Regions from separate parts of the Streptomyces sp. NPDC055140 genome, predicted to be linked through region 2. Evidence: riboswitches for the same ligand, from Rfam matches in the RefSeq annotation. Region 2 holds a riboswitch; the other holds the start of a gene.
What was found. A riboswitch is a leader RNA that binds a small molecule or an ion and turns the genes downstream of it on or off. The one in region 2 is predicted to bind cobalamin.

Region 1 (8,520 bases), on a different contig from region 2:
CGGGCGTGCGGTCCAGCAGGCTCTCCAGGAGCCAGGTCAGGCTGTTGTCAGTGGTCCGCATGGCGTGTGGGGCGGGTTGTGCCCGGCGAACCGGTCACCAGCCCGTGCCTCCAATCAAACGTTCTCGTACGGGGGATGGGGGCGCCGGTGCCCGGGCGCGTGCGGGAAGCGGGGCGGGCTACTCGGCCGGCGACTCGTCGGCCTGGTGGGGCACCTCGGGCGACGTGCCGGGCGCTTCGTCGCGGGCGCGCCGCGAGCGGTGGAAGGCGCCGAACTGCGCACCGGGGTCGCGCGGCGCACGCACGGACTCCTCCGCGGGCGCGCCGCCTTCGGCGGGGGCACGGTCCTTGCGGTCGCGTTCGGCCGAGGCCATGGTGCGCCCCGGCGCCCGGACCGGCAGGCCGCCCGGCGTCGCGGACGGCGGGTCCGCCTGGGCGGGAATCCCGGGTGTGGTGTCGTCGGACGTCTGCGGCACGGGGTCCGGCGCCGTCACAGGTGCGGCAGGTGCGGTAGGGGCGGCGGCACGGCGGACCGGGGGCTGCTGCGGGGCGGGGTCGCGCTGCTGGGCGAGCAGCTGCGGCGGAAGGAGGACCACGACACCCGTGCCGCCACGGGAGGACGGCCGGAAGTTCACGCTCATCCGGTACTTGGCGGCGAGGCGGCCCACCACGGCGAGGCCGAGCCGGGTGCCCTGGAGCGAGGCCAGGTCCGTCTCGCGGCCCGACACCGCGGCCTCGGCCCGCCGCATGGCCGCGTCGGCCATCTTCAGGCCGCTGTCCTCGATCGTCACGACGATCCCGGCGCTGCGTTCCTCGACGTAGACGTGGACCTCGTCGATGGGCGGCGAGAAGTTCGCGGCGTTGTCCATCAGTTCGGCGAGGAGGTGCATCACGCCCTCGGCGGCGAAGCCGGCGATCGCGGCGTTCGTGGCGCAGTGGAGCCTGACCCGCTGGTAGGCGGCGATCCGGCCGACCGCGCCGCGCAGGATGCTCTCCATGACGATCGGCTTGTTCCACGCGCGGCTGGCGCGGCCGCCCATGAGGAGGGCCAGCCGGTCGGTGAGCAGGCCGAGTTGGGACGTGTTGTGGTCGAGCCTGAGCAGATCACCGAAGACCTCCTCGCCGTGCCGCTCCTGCATGTCCCGCAGATCGGCGAGCATGCTGACCGACTTGGCCTGCACCCGGCTGAGGGCCTTGGCGCTGGCGGCCTGAGCGGCCGCGGCCCGCCGCTCGCTGGTGGCGAGTTCCCGTACGAAGGACTCCGTCAGGGTGCGCAGGTGCGCGTCGTCGGGGTGGTCGAGGCCGGAGAGGACCGCGTCGGCGGTGGAGCCCTCGCGCAGCGCCGCGACGGCGGCCGGCAGGGTCGCGGTGGCCAGCTCGTCCAGGTCGTGGTCGGTGCGGGCGATCCGGCGGGCCGTGTCCTGAGCGGTGGCCACTGCGGACGCCTCGCGCCGTACGGAGTCGTCCAGTTCGGCGGTGAACGCCTCAAGTGCCTGGCGCAGTTGGTGGTCCGCGGGCGGCGCGGTGGCGGCCAGTGCCTCCTCGGCGCCCGCGCCGTCCCGCAGCCGCTTCGACACGGAGGGGAGCGTGACGTTCACGAGATGGGCTGCCTCGGCCCCGCGCTGCGTCAACTGCTGCTGGAGCGCGAGCGATTCGCCCTGCGCGGCGTCCACGGCACCACGGGCCCGCTGCTGGAGCAGGGCGACCGTGACGAGGGAGGCGGCTATGCAGAGCCAGCTGACCAGGAGCGTGACGAGCACCCAGGTGCGGGCGGCCTGCGGAGCCGCGGCGGTCACCGCGCCGACGGCCGCTCCGGCCACCACGAGGACGGCGAAGAGGACGGCGAGCGTGGAGCGCCGCGACGTGGGTGTTCGGCGCGGCCTCGGGCGGGCAGGCACTGGCATTCCGCGGTCCCATCGGTGCTTGCGTGCGGGAAGGTCGTGGCCGATCGGCTCGGGTCGGCCGCACGGCCGGTCCCACCAACGGGATGGTGATCTTCCGGCACGTATGTGGCGCTCATGCTAGCCACCGCGCGCGGTGAGAGAACCGGGACAATGAACGCAGAGCGCCCGGCGGCGAAGTTCGTCGCGAAGTCGCCAGCCTGTCGGGGGGCCGTGGTAACGGCCTTCGCCGCCAGGGGTGCGTCAAATGGGGACAGGTGTACGGGTGTTGGGTGCGGTCGGGTGTGAGTGGGCTCGGGCCAGGGCGCGTTCACCTGTGCGTTGGCCGGTGAACGGCTGCCCTGAGCGGCTCGCGCGTTACTGCCGGGGGGCTGTTTTCAGCCAACCCCGGCCGGATGCGCAGTGCTGCGTCATGGATGTGGAGCCTCGGGGGTGCCGTTCGGCCGGCCGCAATGGAGGCGATTGTCGGCAAAGCGCGGTTGGTCAGGGGCGGAACGGACGTACGGCGCACTTGCCTCGTGTGTGACGGTTGGCGGATGGACCGGTCAGTCCTCGTGCGGGGCGCGCGTCCTGCGCCACAGCACGTAGGCGGCCCCGCCCACGAGGGCCGCGCCGAAGCCGATCCGGCCCAGGTCCAGGCCGCCGTCCGCGGTGCTGCCGACTCCGGCGCGCGCGCCGCGATAGCCGTCGCGTGTCACGTTCATCGGGGTGCTCCACTGCCTGCCGTCGGGACACGCTCCCTGCACGGACACCTGCGAACTGCTCCCGACCGCACCGGCCAGGCGTGCCGTCCCCCGGTACTGGGTGCGCCCGTCCTGCCCGATTCCGCCGCCGAACATGGGGAGTGTGACGGAGCCGGCGGCGAAGGCCTGGGAGCGGGCCGTGATGGAGCCGCGCCCGCCGCCGGCGCAGTAGACCGTGATCTCGGCGGTGGATGAGGCCCCCACCGTCGTGGACGGCGAGAGGCGTGCCTCCGCGTAGGAGTCGCCGTTCGCCGAGCCCCGGTCGCGGGTTCCGTCCGCCGAGCCCCGGTCGAGGGTCCCGCCGTCCGACGAGCCCCGGTTGCGGGTCCCGTCGTCCGAGCCCCGGTCGAGAGGCCCGTCGTCGGAGGGGCTCAAGGGGTTGGTCCGGCCCACCGAGTCGACCCGGCCGGCCTCGTCGGGTGCGGTCATCGAGGCGGGCGCTGCGACGGGGTGCTGTGCGGCTGCGGTCCCGGGCGCGAGCGCGGTGAGGCAGGCGGTCGTCGTGATGACGGTGGCTATCGGGCAGAACATGAGGCGTCTCCGGTCCCTGTGCCGCAGCGGCAGAGGGAGCTGCGGTCCTGGTCAGGACGCTAGTGAGCCCGGGCGTGCGGCGCCCGCAGGGTTAGGCCGATCGGATGCCGTCCGCGTCGGCGGCCGGCTCGCGATATCCGGCCGCGGCGGCCGCCACGAGCAGGGTGCCGACGAGGAGCGGCCAGCCCAGACCGTGGTGCAGCACGAGCAGCGCGCCGAGCGCGGCGCCCGCGAGCATCGCCACCACGGAGACGATCCGCCGCCCCGCCCGCGGATCGCTCCCGCCCGCGAGCGAGGACTCCGAGGCGAGCCCGGTCAGCGTCATGGTGAGGACCGTCGTGGTCATCTCCGGGACCGCGAGTTTGCGCACGGTCGCGTTGCGCAGCCCCATCGCCCATGCGAGGACGGCGATGAGCGCGTACGTCGCCTCGCCCGGCCACGCGAAGGCGACGGCCGTCGCCACGGCGAGCAGGACCGCCTCGGTGACGAACACCGACCGCACCCAGGTCTCCCGTGCCCGCCCGGCGAACACTCCGGTCAGCCGCCCGGCGCACACGGCCCCCGCGAGGAACGCGCCGAGGGAGGTGAGTGACCCGAGGACGGAGAACCCGGGAGCGCCCGCGGCGGCGAAGCCGATGATGACGACGTTGCCGGTCATGTTCGCCGCGAAGACGCGGCCGAGGCCCAGATAGCTGACCGCGTCGACGAAGCCGCTCACGACCGTGAGGACCGTGAGGGCCGCGGGAAGGGCGGACCTGCGTGGCACGGGCGCGGGCGCCGCTGGTGGAACGCTGGCTTCACTCACCCGCACGACCTTACGGAGTCCCGGTCCCGGCGGCCCGCCGGATCAGGTCCGCACGGCCCACCGTTCCTCGACCTTCGCGAGCCGCCAGTACCCGATGGCAGCCGCCCAGACGACGACGAACAGGCCCACGATGATGAACCCGACGTTGTCCAGGTCGAGCCCCGCTATCCAGCCGGTCACCGAGTCTCGCAGGTCGAGCTTGTCGTGCAGGACGCCCACGAGCTCGATGGTGCCGATCAGGAACGCGACAGCGATCGAGAGGCCGGTGATGGCGAGGTTGTAGAACACCTTGCGCACGGGGTTCGAGAACGCCCACTGGTACGCGAAGTTCATGAACGTCCCGTCCAGGGTGTCGAACAGGCTCATTCCGGCGGCGAACAGAAGCGGCAGGCACAGGATCGCGTACCAGGGCAGTCCGGCCGCCGCGCCGCTGCCCGCCATCACCATCAGCGTGACCTCGGTCGCCGTGTCGAAGCCGAGGCCGAAGAGAAAGCCGAGCGGGTACATCTGGCCCGGCCGGGTGATGGACTTGGTGAACCGGCCGAGGATCCGGTTCATGAACCCCCGGGAATCCAGGTGCTGTTCGAGCTCCGCCTCGTCGTACGAGCCCGCGCGCATAGCCCGGAACACCCGCAGGATCCCCACCAGGGCGACGAGGTTGAGCGCCGCGATGAGGTAGAGGAAGGACCCGGAGATGGTGGTGCCCATGACGCCGAGCGTCTGATGGGTGGCGGAGCCCTCGTTCATGATCCGCCCGGCGAGCTGGGTGCCCCCGGCGATCAGCGCGGCGAGCACGACCACCACGCTGGAGTGGCCGAGCGCGAACCAGAACCCCACCGACACCGGGCGCTTGCCGTCGGCCATCAGCTTGCGGGTCGTGTTGTCGATCGCGGCGATGTGGTCCGCGTCGAACGCGTGCCGCATGCCCAGGGTGTACGCGGTGACGCCGAGGCCGATGCCGAAGGCCTTCGACCCCACCTCGTAGTGCGCCGGGACGACGAGCAGGAACAGCACGCCGAACGCGACGACATGGAGTGCGGCTATCACCGCCAGGAGCCCGGCGGTGCGGACGGTGTCCTCGCGCCGCCAGTGGAACGCGTCGCGTCCGGTTTCCGGGGACTTCACGGACAGGGTCATGCGGTCACGCTCCAACACCTCGTGGAATCACTTCGTGAGATGCCGTGGCCGGTCTCCTGGCTGACGGGTGTCCGCGTCCGCCCCTGCCTTCCCAGCTGCGCGCGGCGGCCAGTGGCGTGGTGGGGCGAGGCGTCCCGAGTCGTCTCGTTGCCGAGGGACCCGGGGCCCGATCACAGTGGCGAGGGCCGCTTCGGTCTGGGTCCTTTGAGGGACCGTCACCGAATTCCCGAGCACCACGGCCCGCCCACAGTAGAGGCCGGTCGGCGACGCCTGCAAGGCTGCACAGCTGCGTAGGTGTGCGCGGGTATTCAAGATCACATCGGCGGCTGCGAGGATGGGGCCATGCATCTCGTCCCTGCCGAGCGCGCCGGCCGCCGCACGATCGACGGCCACCGGGTCTGCGAGGCCATCGCCGCCATCGGTGAGCCAGGACATGTCCGCGCCTGGGCCGACCGGTTCTCCCTGCTCGCCGATCCCCGGCGCCTCGCGCTGCTGCTCGCGCTGTACCGGGCGGGGCCGCTGGCCGTGTCGGATCTCGCCGTGGCCACGGGCATGAACGACCCGGCGGTCTCGCAGGCGCTGCGGCTGCTGCGCGCGGCCGGTGTGGTCGAGGGGGAGAAGGAGGGCAGGATCGTGCGCTACCGCGTCGTCGACGCGGCGACCGCGGACCTGCTCGAGCACTGCGCGACGGACGGCGCGCACTGACACGTGCGCGCCGTCGTGGCCGGTTTCAGTCCCGTCGGGCGGCGGCCCGGCGGCGCGCGGCGGCGATCTCCGCGTATGTGAGGTCGCGGCCCTCCCAGTGCGAGCCCTCGACGGACTTGCCGGGCTCCAGGTCCTTGTAGACCTCGAAGAAGTGCGTGATCTCCAGACGGTCGAACTCGGGGATGTCCTCGATGTCCCGCAAAGCCGCATGGCGCGGATCGTGCGCGGGCACACACAGGACCTTCTCGTCCATGCCCTTCTCGTCCCGCATCACGAACATGCCGATCGCTCGGCATTCGACGGTGCAGCCGGGGAACGTCGGATCGCCCACCAGGACGAGCGCGTCGAGCGGATCGCCGTCGCGCCCGAGGGTGCCGACGATGTATCCGTAGTCCGCCGGGTACTGGGTGGAGGTGAACAGCATCCGGTCGAGCCTTATCCGGCCGACGGAATGGTCCATCTCGTACTTGTTGCGGGAGCCTTGGGGGATCTCCACGGTGACGTCGAACGCGTGGACCGCGTCGGTGCCGTGGGCTGCGTCGGTGTGTCGGACCTCGTTGTCCAAGCCGGCCTCCTCGTCCACCCCGAGTGTGCGCCCGGGAGTGCGAGCGCGTCAGCCGATCGGGAACTCCAATTCGGGCCTGTCCCACATCACGGCGGGTGGATCGGCGGCTGCGGTGCCGGTGCGGACGGCTCCCGTGCTGTGGTAGAAGCCCTCGGCGGGCGGGTGCGAAACCACGCGGACCGAGGTCAGTCCGGCGGCGCGCGCCTCGTCCTTCATATGGGCGACGAGCAGCCGCCCGATGCCGAGCCCCTGCGCCGCGTCGGCGACGAACATCAGGTCGAGCTCCGGCGGCACGAGCGTGAGCGCGTAGAACCCGAGCACCAGGTCGTCGGCGCCGACTGCGACGAAGACGCGATGAGCTTCGATGTAGTCGGGGCCCACCCGGTAGCCGGCCACCATCGACGCGTACGGGGCCTCGTAGGCGCGGGACGTACGGACGAGCCTGGTCAGCCGCTTGGCGTCGCGGGCGGTCGCCCTGCGCACCCGGACCGTCCCGCCGCCCCCCGTGCTTCCCGGGGCTGTAATGCTCGAAGTCATAGTGAGAGTATTACGCATCCTGCCGCGCCGATCGACCCGGGACCTTGTACGGAGGCCGTCTCACGCGGTGGGAACGGTGGACTGCACCTGCCGCAGGAACGTCGCGTTGTCCGGTGTCTGCCGGATCCGCTCGACGAGCGTCTCGAGCCCGGCGTGCCCGTCCCGCGACTGAAGCGCGCGCCGCAGACCGCGTACGACCGCCAACTCGGCCTCGGGCAGCAGGAGTTCCTCGCGGCGCGTGCCGGACTGGGTGAGGTCGACGGCGGGGTGGATCCGGCGCTCGGCCAGGGTGCGGTCGAGGCGGATCTCCATGTTGCCCGTGCTCTTGAGCTCCTCGAAGAAGTAGTCGTCGGCGCGGGAGCCGGTGTCGACGAGCGCGGTGGCGAGGATGGTGAGCGAGCCGCCCTCCTCGGCGAGCCTCGCCGCTCCGAAGAACCGCTTGGGCCCGATCAGCGCGGAGGCGTCGACACCGCCGCTGAGCGTACGGCCGCCGGACGAGGCCGTGTTGTTGTGGGCGCGGCACAGGCGCGTCAGGGAGTCGAGGAGGATGACGACGTCCCGGCCGTCCTCGACGAGCCGCTTGGCACGCTCGACGGCCAGTTCGGCCAGCGCGATATGCGCCTTCGCGGGCTGGTCGAAGGTCGAGGCGAAGACCTCGCCGCGCACCGAGCGCCGCATGTCGGTGACCTCCTCCGGCCGTTCGTCGAGGAGCACCACCATCAGATGGGCCTCGGGGTGGTTCGTGGCGACGGACGCGGCGAGCTGCTGGAGCAGCACCGTCTTGCCGGTCTTGGGCGGCGCCACGATCAGCCCGCGCTGCCCCTTGCCGATGGGAGTGAACAGGTCGACGACGCGGGGCGTCACGCCGCCCTTCGCGGTTTCGAGACGCAGCTGCTGCCGCGGGTGCAGGGGAGTGAGGTCACCGAACCGGGGCCGCCCGCGCAGCTCCTGGACGGGGCGCCCGTTGACGCGCTCGACCTCGGCGAGGGCGCGCGGCCTGCCGCACGTCCCCTGGATCAAGTCGCCCTTGCGCAGGCCGAGTCGGCGGATCAGGGCGGCCGGCACCTGCACGTCGTGCGATGTCGGCAGGAGGTCGGCGAGGCGCAGGAACCCGGGCCCGTTGCCCGAGGTGTCGAGGACGCCCGCGGCCTGGACCGCGACCTCCTTCGGCTGCGTCGTGAACGCCTTTGTGGTGGTGGGGGGTTCGAGTGTGGTGGTCATCGGAATCGGTCCTTTCGCGGACGTTCGTACGAGAGCATGAGTGAGGTGGGATCCGGCGGGAGCGGGGCGGTGACTGCACGCCCCGCGAGGCGGGCGGGCGAAGAAGCCCGTGAAGAGCCCTGAGAAGCCTGTGGCCGGGGAGAAGCGATGCGGGGTACGGCGCGTCGGCGCCGCCTGGCGCATCGCTGACATCGATTCGACGAATCCCGCTGTCGCGGCGATTTCGGAGAGGGAGACTGGCACCGGCGCCGAAGAGGCGGCTAGCACACGTGCCAATCGCACTGTAACACCATGGGGGCGCCGTCCCGCAAGGGCTCACGTCACGGGCCGCCGTTCTCAGCCGCCCCTTCACCCCTGCTCGCCCCCTTGAGCAAAG
Region 2 (8,520 bases):
GTGACCGTCTGGTCGAAGTTCTCCTTGGTGAGCTCCACGGTGGTGCTGCTCATGATGTGCCCTCTTCCTGCTTCCTGGTTGCGGTGCTGAAGCCGCTGTTCACAACAGTCCCTGTAACGGACGTATTCCGCGCACGTACCCGTGTGGCCCTGGCGCACACCTGCGACCACACTGGTGCCCATGACGGATGAGAACACATACGACGTGGTGGTTCTGGGCGCCGGGCCGGTCGGGGAGAACGTCGCGGACCGGGCACGCGCGGCGGGCCTCAGTACCGCGGTGGTGGAGAGCGAACTGGTCGGGGGCGAGTGCTCCTACTGGGCGTGCATGCCGAGCAAGGCCCTGCTGCGCCCCGTCATCGCCCAGGCCGACGCGAGGCGCCTGCCGGGCCTGCGGGAGTCCGTGCAGGGTCCTCTGGACGCGCCCGCCGTCCTCGCTCGCCGTGATGAGTACACCTCACACTGGAAGGACGACGGCCAGGTCAGCTGGCTGGAGGCCATCGGCGCCGACCTCTACCGGGGCAAGGGCCGCCTCGCGGGCCCCCGCAGGGTCACCGTCACCGGACCCGACGGCACGGAGCACGTCCTCACCGCCCGCCACGCCGTCGCGGTCTGCACGGGCACGCGCGCCGCGCTCCCCGACCTCCCCGGCCTGGCCGACGTCGAGCCGTGGACGAGCCGCGAGGCCACCAGCGCGCAGAAGGTGCCGGGCCGCCTCGTCGTCGTGGGCGGCGGAGTCGTCGCCGCGGAGATGGCCACGGCCTGGCAGGCCCTCGGCTCGCAGGTCACGATTCTCGTACGGGGATCGGGGCTGCTGCCCCGGATGGAACCCTTCGCCGGTGAGCTGGTCATGCAGGCCCTCGTCGAGGCGGGCGCGGAGGTACGGACCGGCGTCTCCGTGAAAGGGGTCACCCGGGCGGGCGGCACCGTCGCCACCACTCTGGACGACGGTTCGACCCTGGAGTCCGACGAGATCCTCTTCGCCACGGGCCGAGCGCCCCGCACGGACGACATCGGCCTGGAGACCGTCGGCCTCGAACCCGGCTCGTGGCTCCCCGTCGACGACAGCCTCCGCGTCGAGGGCAGCACCTGGCTGTACGCGGTCGGGGACGTGAACCATCGCGCGCTCCTCACCCACCAGGGCAAGTACCAGGCCCGTATCGCGGGCGCGGCCATCGCCGCCCGCGCCCAGGGCGTCCCGCTCCTGGAGACGGACCGCTGGGGCGCCCACGCGGCGACCGCCGACCACTCCGCCGTCCCGCAGGTCGTCTTCACCGACCCCGAGGCGGGCTCGGCGGGGCTCACCCTCGCGGAGGCCGAGGCGGCGGGCCACCGCGTCCGCGCCGTCGACTACGACATCGCCTCGGTGGCGGGCGCCGGCCTGTACGGCGACGGCTACCGCGGCCGCGCCCGCATGATCGTCGACCTCGACCGCGAGATCCTCCTGGGCGTCACCTTCGTCGGTCCGGGCATCGGCGAACTCGTCCACTCGGCGACGGTCGCCGTCGCGGGCGAGGTTCCGATCGACCGCCTGTGGCACGTGGTCCCGTCGTATCCGACGGTGAGCGAGGTGTGGCTGAGGCTGCTGGAGACGTACCGTGGCTGAGGGATGTCCCTTTGTGCGTGGCTGTCCGGGCGAGACACGATGCCCCCCGCCCGGACAGTCTCACCCCGCGGTCAGGGCGCGGAGAGTTCCCCGCGGACCGTACGGGCCGCCGCGACCAGGTTCTCCAGGAAGGCGCGGGTCTCGCGCCGACCACGGGTCTCCGGCCCGCAGTCGGGGTTGACCCACAGCCGCCGGCGGGGATCGCCTCAAGTCCCTTGCGCAGCAGGGCCGCCGCCTCGTCGACGCCGGGCACGCGCGGCGGTCCGGCGCGAGCCCGCCCCCACTGCGGACAGCGTGCGAGAAGGGGCCGCGGTCTGATTTCGGGTGCCGTGGTAGCTTTCCAAGGCCAGTCGAACTCATGCCCGTCCGCCCCGTATTGCGGGAGCTTGGACAGGTATGTGTCAGGGAATCCGGTGCGAATCCGGAGCTGACGCGCAGCGGTGAGGGTGACGGGCGGGGCATCGGCCACTGGACCACACGCGGTCCGGGAAGGCGCCCCGTCCGCAGGATCCCGAGTCCGAAGACCTGCTGGCAGCCTTCGTGGGCCCCGGTCGGGGCGGCGAGGGAGACCGTGCGACCGGGCTCCGCGCATGAGCCCTCGACATCGAGGAAATCCCCGTGCCCTTCGCGTACTCCGCCACACCCCGTGGCTCCGTTCGCCTCATGCCCAGTGCCGCGCTCTGTCTCGCCGGGATACTCATCCTGGCCGCCTGCGGCAGCGGCGGATCCGCCCGCACACCCGCAGCCCGGGAGAGCGCCGCCGGCTATCCGGTCGTACTCGACAACTGCGGTACGCGGGTCGAGGTGAAAGCGGCGCCCGAGCGTGCCGTCTCTCTCGATCAGGGCTCGACCGAGATCATGCTCGCCCTCGGCCTCGGCGACCGCATGGCTGGCACGGGGACCTGGACGGACCCTGTGATGAAGGGACTTGAGAAGGAGAACGCGAAGGTCGAGCGGCTCGCCGACCGCTATCCGTCCTTCGAGAAGGTCCTGGACGTCGAACCCGACTTCGTCGCCGCCTCGTTCGGCGCCACGCTGAGCAAGGGCGGAGTGGCGCCACGCGACCAGTTCGGGAAACTGGGCGTACCGGCGTACCTCTCGCCCTCCGACTGCGTCGGCAAGGACAGCAGCGGCGGCGGCGACGGCGCCCGCACCATGACCCTCGGCATGCAGAGCGTCTACGGCGAAGTCCGCGACCTCGCCGCGGTCTTCGATGTGCGGGAGCGGGGCGAACGGCTCGTCTCCGCGCTCAAGGCCCGGGTGAAGAAGGCCACCGGCGGCATCGACGCCTCCCGGACGACCCTCCTGTACTGGTTCGCCAACTCCGACTCCCCCTACATGGCGGGCTGTTGCGGAGCTCCCGGCGTCATCACCCGAGAGGTGGGGGCGAAGAACGTCTTCGACGACACCCGCGACGAATGGCCCCAGATCAACTGGGAAACGGTCGCCGACCGGGACCCGGACGTCCTCGTCATCGGCGATCTCACGCGCCGCTCGCAGACCGCCGAATCCGCCGCCAAGAAGATCGAGTTCCTTGAGTCCAACGCCGTGACCAAGAACATGACCGCGGTGAAGAAGAAGCGGTATGTGCTGCTCAGCGGGCAGGCCATGAACCCGACCATCCGTACCGTGGAAGGCGTGGAGCAAGTCGCCACGAAACTGCGGGCGTTCGGCCTCGCCGGATGAGCGTGGAAGCGACGCCGTCCCCGGCCATCGGGAGGCGGCTTCATGCGGTGTGCGGTGTGCTCGCCTGGCCGGCGGGCTTCGCGGTGCTCCTCGCCTCCGTGGCCCTGGCCATCACCATCGGCCCGGCCGACATCGGGATGACCGATGTCTGGTCGGCCGTGGCCGCCCACCTCGGCCTTGGCGAAGCGGAGTTGACCCCCATCCGCGACGGCATCGTGTGGAACCTGCGGCTGCCGCGCACCCTGTTGGCCGCGGTGTGCGGCGCGGGGCTCGCGGTGTGCGGCGCCGTGATGCAGTCGCTGCTGCGCAACCCGCTCGCTGACCCCTTCGTCCTCGGCGTCTCCTCCGGCGCCTCGACCGGCGCGGTCCTGGTCGTCGTACTCGGCGTCGGCGGCGGTGCCCTGTCGGTCTCGGGCGGCGCCTTCCTGGGCGCGGTCGTGTCCTTCGCGCTCGTACTGGCGCTCAGCCAGGCACTCGGCGGCTCCACCGACCGTGTGGTGCTGTCCGGGGTGGCCGCCATGCAGCTGTTCTCCGCACTCACCTCCGTCGTCGTCCTGACCGCGGCGGATGCCGAGACGACCCGCGGTGTCCTGTTCTGGCTGCTCGGCTCGCTCAGCGGGGCGGGCTGGACCGATGTCCGTATGTGCCTGGCGCTGCTCGTGGCGGCGTTCGTGATCTGCGTCGCACACGCCCGTACGCTCGACGCGTTCGCGTTCGGGCAGGACGCCGCCGCGTCGCTCGGCGTGAACGTGGCCCGCACCCGCCTGGTCCTGCTGTGCACGACCGCCCTGCTCACGGCGGCGCTGGTCAGCTCGGCCGGCGCGATCGGCTTCGTCGGCCTCGTGCTGCCGCATGCGGCGCGGGCCCTGGCCGGTCCGGGCCACGCCCGGCTGCTGCCGGTTACGGCCCTGGCAGGCGCGGTCTTCCTCGTGTGGGTGGACACGCTCGCCCGCACCGTCCTCGACCCGCAGGAAGTGCCGGTCGGCGTGGTGACCTCGCTGATCGGCGTACCGGCCTTCGTCCTCGTCCTGTACCGCACCCGGAGCCTGCGCCGATGACCGTTCCGACGATGCGCACAACCACCGACGACGGGCTGCGGGCCGACCGCGTCCGCCGCGAAACCGGCGGACACCTCATCCTGGACGGCGTGAGCGTGCACCCCGAGCCCGGAGGCATCACGGGCCTCATCGGACCCAACGGCTCGGGCAAGACGACTCTCCTGCGCCTGCTCGCGGGCATCCTCACCCCTCAGGCCGGAGTGGTGACCCTGGACGGCTCACCGCTGAGCACCGTCGGCCGCAGGGACTTCGCGCGCCGCGTCGCCGTGGTCGAGCAACAGGCCGACACGCAGGTCGAGTTGACGGTCGATGACGTCGTACGTCTGGGCCGCATCCCGCACCGCAGGGCATGGATGCCACCATCGGCGCAGGACGAGGAGGCCGTACGTTCCGCGCTCGCCCGCACCGATCTGACCGACCGGGCGCACCGGCACTGGCACACCCTCTCCGGCGGTGAGCGCCAGCGCGTCCAGATCGCCCGCGCCCTCGCGCAGCGGCCACGCGAACTCCTCCTGGACGAACCGACCAACCACCTCGACATCCAGCACCAGTTGGACCTCCTCGACCTGCTCGCAGAACTCCGGCTCACCAGCGTCATCGCCCTGCACGACCTCAACCTGGCCGCGATGTACTGCGACCAGCTCGTCGTGCTCCGGCAGGGGCGTGTGATCACGGCCGGCGCCCCCTGTGACGTACTCACCGAAGAGCTCATAGCGCGGGTCTACGGAGTGCGCGCGACCGTTTTCCCGGCCGCCGAGCCGGGGGAGCGCCCGTACATACGGTTCCTGAGGACGTCAGCCTCCTCATGACCAAGATCACTGCGGATGGCCCGGTCTTGGCCCTGCGCCCCTTACGCGGTACGGTCTGACCGATATTGACGACGGCAACGCGGAAGCCGGTGGGAATCCGGCACGGTCGCGCCACTGTGAGACGAGCCACTCGCCCGGACGGGCGGGGACCTCGCGAGTCAGACCCGCAGCTGTCGTACTTGTGCACCACCGAGATGGGACGCGAACTCCCAGAGGAGGTCCTGCCATGGCGCAGACCGTCGCTCAGCCGACAGCCACCACCCCCGTTCTTCCCGCAGCGCTGCCCCTGAAGGCGATTGCCCCTTGGGCGGCCTTCTTCGGCATCCTGATGCTGGTCCTGCTCTACTTCGTCGGCGCCGAACAGGGCGCCACCGCCGTCGTCTCCGGCGAGAGCGTTCATGAATGGGTGCACGACGCCCGCCACCTGCTCGGCTTCCCCTGCCACTGACGAGGGACGCCGCAAAGCTCATGAACTCCGCAACAGTGAGAAACCTCCTCGTACGGGGCATGCTCGCCGGCCTGGGTGCCGGTCTGCTCGCCCTGGTCGTCGCCTACCTCCTCGGCGAACCCAGCGTCGACAGTGCCATCGGCTACGAGGAGGCCCACGCACCCGCGCACCACCACGAGGTCGAACTCGTCAGCCGCAGCCTGCAGTCCACCGCCGGCCTCGCCACCGGCATCCTGCTCTACGGCGTCGCCTTCGGCGGCATAGCCGCCCTCGCGTACTGCTTCGCGCTCGGCCGCGTCGGCCGCTTCACCCCGCGCGCCACGGCTCTCCTGCTCTCCTGCACGGCCCTGCTCGCCGTGTACGTCGTGCCGTTCCTGAAGTACCCCGCCAACCCGCCGTCCGTCGGCGATCCCGGCACCATCAGCAAGCGCACGACGCTGTACTTCCTGATGATGCTGCTCAGCGTGCTCCTCGCCGTCGCCGCGGTGATCGTCGGGAAACGGCTCGATCCCCGCCTGGGCACCTGGTACGCCACCGTGGCAGCGGTCGCGTTCTTCGTCCTCGCGATCGGGCTCGCGTACGCGTTCCTGCCGACCATCAACGAGGTACCGAAGGACTTCCCCGCAGCGCTGCTGTGGCGCTTCCGCACCTCGGCCCTCGCCATCCAGCTCACTCTGTGGACCGGATTCGGCCTGATCTTCGGCGAGTTGGCGCAGCGTCAGCTGGCTCCGCGCACCGAGGCGGCCCCGGCCGGCCAGGCAACTCCCGTACCCCACTGAGAGAACCGCGCCACAAGACCCAGGCAGGCGATCAAGCGCAGAGGGCCGCCGGAACCATCCGGCCGGCCCTCTTGCCTTCTTCCGAGGGCGGAGACCCGCGTGGCCAGACACCCCCAACCGCGCCACATCACACTCGGCGGCCGCGAGGCGGTCGCGCTGAGCCTGGAGGAGTACGAGCAACTGATCGCCAGCAGACGGCAGATCGGCGGTCAGAGTGCCCGTGTACGCGTCCTGGCGCAGCGGGCGAAGGAGAGCGAGGAGGTGCTGAGGGAGATCGAGGCACTGGTCGGCTGCCCGTCGCACGGCTGCCACGGCCTGCCGGACCGAAGGGCGAGCGAGGGTCGGGGCGGCGAGGCGGGCGAACCCGCGGGAGCGGCGGACGGCGACTGTCTGCGGTGTGCTCTCGCGGCACTGCTCCTTCGCCATCGGGAGTCAACGGGCAGTCCACCGGGGGTGGTTGGCGAAGAATGCTGCTCACCGTCGAGCCAGTAGGGACGGAGTCACGGGCTACTACGGGTCAGCCCCCGGCGCCGTCCTCCGACGGGCCCAGCGCTCGCCCGAGCCGAAGGTTCCAGCGTCCGGAGCGTCCGCTGACATCGGTTGCCGTCAGGGGCGGTACGTCGAGCCGCCAGAACGCCGACCCGGGCGCGTCGAGGATCTTGACGGCCATCGCCCGCACAACCTCCGGCTCCACCACGGCGAGCGTCCGTCCGTCGAACTCCGCCGATGCCTCCAGCCAGCGCGCGACCCGTTCGCACAGGGCACGTACGGACTCCCCGCCGTGCGGCGCGGCGCCGAGGTCGGAAAGCCAGAGCGCGATGCCGGCCGGGTCCTCGGCGCTCACCGCGTCGAGTGTCAGGCCCCGCCAACGGCCCACGTCGAGCCCGGCCAGCTCCGGCGTCTCGACGGCATCAAGGCAGAGGGCCTTCGCCGTCTCCCGGCAGCGCACGGTGGGGGACACCAACAGCCGGTCGGCCGGGGGAACAGCACCGGCCGCCGCCCGCGCACGTGCCGCGGCGCTCGCGTCGAGCGAGCACCCGTCGTCGAACCGGGCCTCCCGCAGAGCCCGGCTCGTGGCGGCAGAGATCAAGGTGACGCGGCTGGTCACGGGTTGAGCCCCCTCCTAGCTGTGTGCCCACGCGTCCACCCCCTCGTGGCGCGCGGCGCGCCTACGAACGCGTCTCGCGTTCCTTCTTGACGGCGCGCAGGACCACGAACTTCGGGTCGCTGGCGATGAGTTCACTGTTGCCGAACAGGCGTCGCAGCTTCACGTGGTAGCCGAGGTGGCGGTTGCCGATGACCCACAGCTCACCGCCCGGACGCAGCGCGTCCCGCGCGTCGGAGAACATGCGCATGGCCGTGGCGGCGGTCGTCGCCTGGTGCGAGTGGAACGGCGGATTGTTGAGGACGAGGTCCGCACTGCCCGCGGGCAGCTCCGCGAGACCGTCGCCCACGAGGAACTCCGCCCTCGCCTCGGGGTGTTCAGAGGGATCGATGTTCGCCCGGTAGGTCGCCTCGGCCGACGCCACCGCCTGGAACGACTCGTCCGTGAACACGATCTCCGCGCGCGGGTTCTCCAGCGCCATGGCCGTGCCGACGACGCCGTTGCCGCAGCCCAGGTCCACCACGCGCTCGGCGCCCTCGCTGCGGGGCAGGTGCTGGAGCAGGAACCGGGTGCCGATGTCGAGGCGCTCGGCGCAGAACACACCGGCGTGGTTGGTGACGGTCCGGCCCGACACGGGGCCGACCCCGTCGGGCAGAGCGTATGTGTGCGGCCACGGGTTCCGCGGCCGCACGAGCGCCGGGTACGGCGTCGTGAAGATGAGCCGCGCCTTCTTCTCGGCGAGGGACGTGCGCGTCGGGCCGATGATCCGCTCGAACAGCTTCAGCGTCGAGGTGTGGATCTCCTTGACCATGCCGGTCCCGATCACCACGGTGTCGTCGTGGACGCCGGGCGCGATGCGGTGCAGCTGGTCCTCGAGGAGCGCCAGGCTCTTGGGGACGTGTACGAGCAGCACGTCCACGCGCTCCGGCGGGGTGTCCTGGGTGGTCAGCAGGCGTACCGCGTTCTCGTCGAAGCCGGCCCGGTCGAGGTTGGCGCGGGTCGCGCGCTGCCCGAGGTACGAGTCGGAGAT

Region 1: another riboswitch for cobalamin. It lies ahead of ACWFR4_RS25055 (HoxN/HupN/NixA family nickel/cobalt transporter); the one in region 2 lies ahead of ACWFR4_RS38330 (ABC transporter substrate-binding protein).

What each region holds. Positions count from the first base shown of each region.
Region 1 covers NZ_JBSGTG010000013.1:242,244-250,763, reverse strand. The annotation lists gene ACWFR4_RS25075 (roadblock/LC7 domain-containing protein) at 1-61, opposite strand, end outside; gene ACWFR4_RS25070 (sensor histidine kinase) at 179-1,903, opposite strand; gene ACWFR4_RS25065 (hypothetical protein) at 2,446-3,174, opposite strand; gene ACWFR4_RS25060 (YoaK family protein) at 3,266-3,979, opposite strand; gene ACWFR4_RS25055 (HoxN/HupN/NixA family nickel/cobalt transporter) at 4,022-5,116, opposite strand; cobalamin riboswitch at 5,146-5,369, opposite strand; gene ACWFR4_RS25050 (ArsR/SmtB family transcription factor) at 5,459-5,821, shown strand; gene ACWFR4_RS25045 (inorganic diphosphatase) at 5,847-6,281, opposite strand; gene ACWFR4_RS25040 (GNAT family N-acetyltransferase) at 6,435-6,923, opposite strand; gene rho (transcription termination factor Rho) at 6,984-8,144, opposite strand.
Region 2 covers NZ_JBSGTG010000030.1:498-9,017, forward strand. The annotation lists gene trxA (thioredoxin) at 1-53, opposite strand, end outside; gene ACWFR4_RS38320 (dihydrolipoyl dehydrogenase family protein) at 181-1,605, shown strand; partial or broken gene ACWFR4_RS38325 (hypothetical protein) at 1,677-1,864, opposite strand; cobalamin riboswitch at 1,955-2,152, shown strand; gene ACWFR4_RS38330 (ABC transporter substrate-binding protein) at 2,269-3,291, shown strand; gene ACWFR4_RS38335 (FecCD family ABC transporter permease) at 3,288-4,349, shown strand; gene ACWFR4_RS38340 (ABC transporter ATP-binding protein) at 4,361-5,158, shown strand; gene ACWFR4_RS38345 (CbtB domain-containing protein) at 5,385-5,606, shown strand; gene ACWFR4_RS38350 (CbtA family protein) at 5,627-6,385, shown strand; gene ACWFR4_RS38355 (hypothetical protein) at 6,485-6,877, shown strand; gene ACWFR4_RS38360 (histidine phosphatase family protein) at 6,903-7,493, opposite strand; gene ACWFR4_RS38365 (methyltransferase) at 7,555-8,520, opposite strand, start outside.